2 linked regions of the Cryptosporangium aurantiacum genome follow. The protein of the gene in region 1 binds, or shares a complex with, the protein of each later gene. Links are inferred from orthologs where the notes say so. Each region holds a gene or a part of one and is shown in the gene's direction. Other genes may lie near its edges. The genes, in order: dnaG and dnaB.

What was found.
Region 2: the proteins of dnaG (region 1) and dnaB are in contact, whole or in part, in a crystal structure (PDB 2R6A), measured with the Geobacillus stearothermophilus proteins. The link is inferred for Cryptosporangium aurantiacum from one-to-one orthologs. Residues at the interface, in WP_049624496.1 of Geobacillus stearothermophilus: Lys456, Leu457, Leu458, Pro459, Ala460, Asn463, Ala464, Leu467, Leu535, Leu536, Ile537, Ala538, Gln544, Glu545, Asp548, Tyr549, His552; in WP_033016901.1 of Geobacillus stearothermophilus: Ser13, Glu15, Ala16, Gln18, Glu91, Leu92, Asp94, Ala95, Val96, Pro97, Thr98, Ala99, Ala100, Asn101, Tyr104, Tyr105, Ile108.

What each region holds. Positions count from the first base shown.
Region 1 is NZ_FRCS01000004.1:164,587-167,787, reverse strand. What follows is about bases 1-2,890. They hold dnaG (DNA primase), read left to right. Parts: upstream 1-415; coding sequence 416-2,365; downstream 2,366-2,890. Other genes in these bases: BUB75_RS15145 (hypothetical protein), read left to right, coding at 2,370-2,890; BUB75_RS15155 (PhzF family phenazine biosynthesis protein), read right to left, coding at 1-296. Outside these bases: more of BUB75_RS15145, read left to right, coding at 2,891-2,912. UniProt on the Escherichia coli protein: RNA polymerase that catalyzes the synthesis of short RNA molecules used as primers for DNA polymerase during DNA replication.
Region 2 is NZ_FRCS01000018.1:102,776-106,013, forward strand. The notes cover bases 88-3,014. They hold dnaB (replicative DNA helicase), read left to right. Parts: upstream 88-826; coding sequence 827-2,203; downstream 2,204-3,014. Other genes in these bases: BUB75_RS37080 (AAA family ATPase), read left to right, coding at 88-449; BUB75_RS37090 (TetR/AcrR family transcriptional regulator), read right to left, coding at 2,218-2,859; BUB75_RS37095 (TIGR03086 family metal-binding protein), read left to right, coding at 2,954-3,014. Also shown: more of BUB75_RS37080, read left to right, coding at 1-87; more of BUB75_RS37095, read left to right, coding at 3,015-3,238. UniProt on the Escherichia coli protein: The main replicative DNA helicase, it participates in initiation and elongation during chromosome replication. Travels ahead of the DNA replisome, separating dsDNA into templates for DNA synthesis.

The sequences.
Region 1 (3,201 bases):
ACGGTGCCGGCCGGGGGGCGGAGTGCGGTGGCCGGTGTGCCCTCCTGCGCCAGCAGCCACGCCGTGCCCACCGTGGGGTGACCCGCGAACGGCAGTTCGGCGGCGGGGGTGAAGATGCGGATCGCGCCGGTGGCGGCGTCGTCGACGAAGACCGTCTCGCTGTAGTTGAGCTCGGCTGCGATGCGCTGGCGGTCGGCGTCCGGAACGCGCGCACCGTCCAGGATCACACCGAGCGGGTTGCCTGCCCGACCGTCCGGGCCTGGGAAAACCAGCAGCTCATGCACCTCGATACTCATGGGGCAGAGCATGACGTGCGGGCAGGCCTTCAGTCGAGTGGCAGAGACGCCCACTATCGAAAGTTTTCTGCCATCGGCCGCGCCGCCGATTGTCGGGCCTCAGCTTTACACTCGACGCCGTGGCGGGGCGGATCAGGGACAGCGACATTGCGCTGGTGCGGGAACGGTCGGCGATCGTCGACGTCATCGGTGAGCGGGTGACGCTGCGTCCGGCAGGCGGCGGCACGTTCAAGGGCCTGTGCCCGTTCCATGACGAGAAGACCCCCTCATTCAACGTAAATCCTGCCAAAGGTGTCTACTACTGCTACGGCTGCGCCGAGGGCGGTGACGTCCTCAGCTTCGTGATGAAGACCGAGGTGCTGTCGTTCGCCGAGGCTGTCGAGCGGTTGGCGGCGCGGGTCGGCGTCCAGCTCACCTACACCGAGGCCGGTCCGGCGCCGGTGCGCAACAGTGGCCAGCGCGCCCGGCTGATCGCGGCGCACACCGCGGCAGCGGAGTTCTACGCCGAGCAGCTCGGCACCCGCGAGGCGCTGCCTGCCCGCGAGTTCCTGGCCGCCCGCGGGTTCGGCCCCGACGCGGCCCGGCAGTTCGACTGTGGGTTCGCGCCGATCGGCTGGGACGCGCTGACCAAGCACCTCCGCGGCCGCGGGTTCACGCACGAGGAGCTGGTCACCGGCGGTATCTCCAAGGCGGCCCGGTCGGGCTCGTTGATCGACCGGTTCCGCGGCCGGCTGGTCTGGCCGATCCGCGACCTCGGTGGCGAGGTGATCGGGTTCGGTGCCCGCCGCCTGCTCGACGGGGACGACGGGCCGAAGTACCTCAACACGCCCGAGTCGCCGATCTACAAGAAGTCGCACGTCCTGTACGGGGTCGCGGCTGCGAAGAAGGACATCGCGAAGCAGCAGCGCGCGGTTGTCGTCGAGGGATACACCGACGTGATGGCCTGCCACCTCGCCGGGGTGGGCACCGCGGTCGCCACCTGCGGCACGGCGTTCGGCGCCGACCACATCCAGGTGCTCCGGCGCCTGCTGATGGACCAGGACGAGTTCCGCGGCGAGGTGATCTTCACGTTCGACGGTGACGCCGCCGGGCAGAAGGCCGCGGTGCGCGCGTTCGAGGACGATCAGCGGTTCGTCGCCCAGACGTTCATCGCGGTGTCGCCGCAGAACATGGACCCGTGCGACCTGCGGCTCGCGCACGGCGACTCCGCGGTCCGCGACCTGGTGGCCCGGCGTGAGCCGCTGGTCGCGTTCGTCCTGCGGACGATCCTCGCGCGCTACGACCTCGACACCGTGGAGGGCCGGGTGGCCGCGCTGCGTGCGGCCGCGCCACTGGTCGCCCGCATCAAGGACCGCGCGATGCGGCCCGAGTACGCGCGCAAGCTCGCCGGTGACCTGGGCATGGACCTCGAGCCGGTGCTCAAGGCCGTGAACGAAGCCGCCGGGAAGGCGCAGTCAGGCAAGAACGCGCAGGCCGGGCGAGGCACGCCGGCCGGCCGGGGCACGCAGCCCGGACGCGCGCCGCGGCAGGGCACCTCGCCGGAGGCAGAGTCGGCCGCGCCGGTGAGCCCGGCGGCCGGTGGACGCCCCGATCCGCACGATCGCGCGCTGCTCGTCGAGCGGGAAGCGCTGAAGCTCGCGGTGCAGGAGCCGGTGCTGGCCGGGCCGCTGTTCGACGCGGTCGGCGAGGACGCGTACACCCATCCGTCGTATCGGGCGGTGCGGCGCGCGGTCGCCGCTGTCGGTGGTGCGGTCGCGGGCACGTCCGGCCCGGAGTGGGTGCAGGCGCTGGTGTCACACTGCGAGGGCAGTGACGCCCAGGCACTGGTCGTCGAGTTGGCGGTCGAGCGGTTGTTCAACGACGGTGAGCTCGACCCCCGGTACGTCGCCGCGCAGGTCAACGAGGTGCAGCGGCTGGCCATCGTCCGTCGAGTGGTCGCCGTCAAGTCGAGGCTGCAGCGGGTGAATCCCGTCGACGCCGCGGACGAGTACATGAAGCTGTTCGGCGAGCTGGTCGCCCTCGAACAGTACCTGCACGGCCTGCGGCAACAGGCGATCGGAGGCCTGTAATTCTGTGCTGAATCCCAAGACAGTGCTCGACCGGTTACTGCGCCGGGATGCCCCGCCGGTGACACCGCCGCTGGAGGCGCACGACCGGGTGGTGGCGTGGGCCAACACCGCGGAGGCCGTGGCGGTGGCCAGCACGCAGGCACTCTGGTTGCCGCCCAAGAAGGGCACCGGCGACGGGGCGGAGTGGCATCGGCTCGGCTGGGCGGAGATCCACAAAGCGGTGTGGCGGGACGGGGCGCTCGTCGTCACGCCGGGCGTCGAGATCGAGCCGGGCGTCGTCGCGGACGGGCCCGTGCGCCGGGTGCGGCTCGCCGAGCCACGTGATCTCCCGGCCGAGGTGCAGACCCGGGTGACGCGCAGCGTGGCGTACACCAGTCGCCACGATCTGGGCACCGGTGGCGCTGTGCTGGTGCTGGCCCGCCGGGTGCCGGGCGTTGATGGTTTGACCTGGCAACTCCGGTTCGACGACCCCGCCGACCGCGAGGTGCCGGCCGCCCGCGCCGAGGCCGAAGGACTCCTCGCCGACGCCCGCGCCTCCCGCGCCTGACGCACCGCGCGTCGGCCGAAGGGCTCCTCGCCGAGGCGCGCGCGTCTCGCGCCTGAGACGTCGCGCTTCCGAGTCGGAGGACTCCTCGCCGACGCGCGCGCCTCCCGCGCCTGAGACGTCGCGCTTCCGAGTCGGAGGACTCCTCGCCGACGCGCGCGCCTCCCGCGCCTGAGGCACGCGCTTCCGGGGCACGCGCTGGCCGTGTCGGCTGAAGTGTCGTGCTAATCGGACCGATGGGCCCGGCATCCGAGATGTGTCTCGGATGACGGGACCCTGCACGGTGGGGCGT
Region 2 (3,238 bases), on another replicon or contig:
GGGGCGTGTTCAGCGTGCGGGACCCCGAGGACATCCGGACGCGCTGGGAGCGCCTGCTCGGCGGCCGGCGCGGATACCGGATCTGGCGTCCGCTGGTCTACGCCGAGCACTACCTCCGGCTGCTGCTCGCGTTACCCGGCCGGAAGACGATCGTGCTCCACGACACGGCCACCCGTGGCTGGGCCAGGCGCCTGCTCAGCATCGTCGCGCGGTTGTCTCGTCGTCCGGCGATCCTGCTGTGGCTCAACGTCTCGTTGGCCGAGTCGCTGGACGGTCAACGGATCCGTGGCCGGAAGGTCCCGGCGCGGACGGTGCAGCGCCACTGGCGGCGCTGGACACGCTTACGCCCGCTGACCGAGGAAGGCGAGCCGGGTTACGCGTCCGTCCACACGATCACCCGCGACACTGCCCGCCGCATCGTTCTGGAGCCGGCTCCCCGTCGGCGGTGAGCGGGTGTCCACTCGGCTGTGGACAGCGCATGTACACAGCGATGCGGCGCGTTACCCACCGTCACCAACGTCGACGGTGTCGGGCTGACTAATTCCCGTCCACACCCGGTGGACGCACGTTTCCGCAGTTCAGAGGCCTAATTCGGCCCGAAAATACTTCCTCGTTCACACCTTCCTGCACAGATCCCACACAGAGTTACCCCCCGTCTTCCACAACGTTGTCCACAGGCCTGTGCACAGGCCGGTTTGTCCGCAGCCGCCCCGGCTTTCTATCGTCGACTCACCCGGCTCAGCGGGAACTGTCGGACCCATCCGGTACGACAGTGGTGACGTGCTCCGGGTTGACGGGGGCGCTGGAGTGCCGGGGAGGGACGCGGGTGGCCGTCAGCGACGAGGTCGAGTCCTACGCCCCACCGAGCGACTTCGACCGCACGCCTCCCCAAGACCTCGCCGCGGAGCAGAGCGTTCTCGGCGGCATGCTGCTCTCCAAGGACGCGATCGCCGACGTCGTGGAGATCGTCCGTTCCAACGACTTCTACAAGCCCGCGCACGCGCTCGTCTTCGACACGATCCTCGACCTCTACGGCCGCGGTGAACCCGCCGACCCGGTCACGGTCGTCGCCGCTCTGGCCGACCGTGCCGAGCTCGCCCGCGTCGGCGGTGCTCCGTACGTCCACACGCTGATCCAGCAGGTGCCGACCGCCGCCAACGCCGCTTACTACGCGCGGATCGTCGCCGAACGTGCGATCCTCCGCCGCCTGGTCGAGGCAGGCACCCGGATCGTCCAGCTCGGGTACGGCTCGGCCGCCGGCGCCGGACGCGAGGTGGACGACGTCGTCGACATGGCGCAGCAGGCGGTCTACGAGATCACCGAGAAGCGCACCAGCGACGACTACACGGTCCTCGAAGAGCTGCTCCAGCCGACGATGGACGAGATCGAGGCGATCGGCGCCACCGGTGGCGTGATGAGCGGCGTCCCGACCGGGTTCGCCGACCTCGACCGGTTGACGAACGGCCTGCACCCCGGCCAGCTGATCATCGTCGCGGCCCGTCCCGGTCTCGGTAAGAGCACGTTCGGCCTCGACGTCGCCCGCTCGGCGTCGATCCGCAACCGGCTCACCTCGGCGGTGTTCAGCCTGGAGATGTCGAAGATCGAGATCACCATGCGGTTGCTCTCCGCCGAGGCTCGCGTGCCGCTCCACCACCTGCGTTCCGGGCAGCTCTCCGAGGACGACTGGACCAAGCTGGCCCGGCGCATCGGCGAGGTCAGCGAAGCGCCGCTGTTCATCGACGACTCGCCGAACATGACGATGATGGAGATCCGGGCGAAGGCGCGGCGGCTCAAGCAGCGCCACGACCTGCGTCTTGTCGTCATCGACTATCTGCAGCTGATGACCGGCAACAAGCGGGTCGAGTCCCGCCAGCAGGAGGTCGCGGAACTCTCGCGTGGCCTCAAGCTGCTGGCGAAGGAGCTCGAGGTGCCGGTGATCGCGGCCTCGCAGCTCAACCGTGGCCCGGAGCAGCGCACCGACAAGCGTCCACAGCTGTCGGACCTGCGTGAATCGGGGTCGATCGAGCAGGATGCCGACATGGTGCTACTGCTGCACCGCGAGGACTACTACGAGAAGGAGTCCCCGCGCGCAGGTGAAGCCGACTTCATCCTGGCCAAGCACCGTAACGGCCCGACCGACACGGTGACCGTGGCCTTCCAGGGGCACTTCAGTCGATTTGTCGACATGAGCACGGGTGTCTGACCACAAGAACCTGGTTACGCGGGCTCTGTCGGCCTCCAACGGCCGCTCAGCTCGTCCGGGGTCGGCGCCTCGCCGGGCAGCGGCGTCCTGGCCGACTCCGGCCGCAGGGCGTCGAGCAGGAGCGTGAGATACCGGCGGCGCAGCGCCGCCGTGCGTTCGTTGTCGCCGAAACGAATGGCGGCGAGCTGTTCGAACAGCATCGGCACGTCGGCGGGGTGAAGGTCCGGACGCAGGGCGCCGGCCTCCTGCGCCCGGCGAAACAGCGCGTTGCCGAGTTCGGCGGCCCGCCCGGCGAGGGTGCTCAGTTCGGGGGTCGTCGTGAACGTCCCGGCGAGGTGGACAGTGAGCGAATGCACGTCGGAATCAACCACGGCGCTGACGTACCCGGCGAACGCTTCCCAGGCGTCCTCAACCGTGGCCCCGTGCTCGGCGATCTCGACGAATCGCTGTAGCCCGGCCGCGCACAGGGTCCGGAGCAGTTGCTCCTTGCTCGCGTAACGGCGGTAGAGCGCCCCGATACCGACGTGGGCCGCCTCGGCGACCGCGGACATCGGTGCGGTCGGGTCGTGCAGGAACACTTCGCGGGCCGCCGCGAGGATCGTCTGATCGTTGCGGGCAGCTTGGGCCTTGCGCCCACTCAAACCGGTGCTCGGCATGCGGTCAGCATAGCCCCTTGAACGGAACGATCCATTCCGATAGGCTCGGTCCCAGAACGGAACAGCACGTTCCGTTCCGGAGATAGGAGCCCCGATGTCCTCGACCACCGAGTGGGTCACGCTGGAGCAGGCACACCAGGCGCTGCGGTCCGTGGCAGCGCAGCTCGGCGACGCCGACTGGGCCCGCCACACGCCGTGCGAGCACTGGAACGTCGCGCAGGTGCTCCGCCACGCGGCCGGTGACCAGCGCGGATATGCGGCGGCGATCACGGGGAGCGGCGGGCCGACCGAAGACCCGTTCGCACCGTCCGAGAACGCGCCGGAGTCGGCGCAGGGTTATCTCGAGTCGGCGCTCTCCGTCACGACCGCAGCGTTCGCC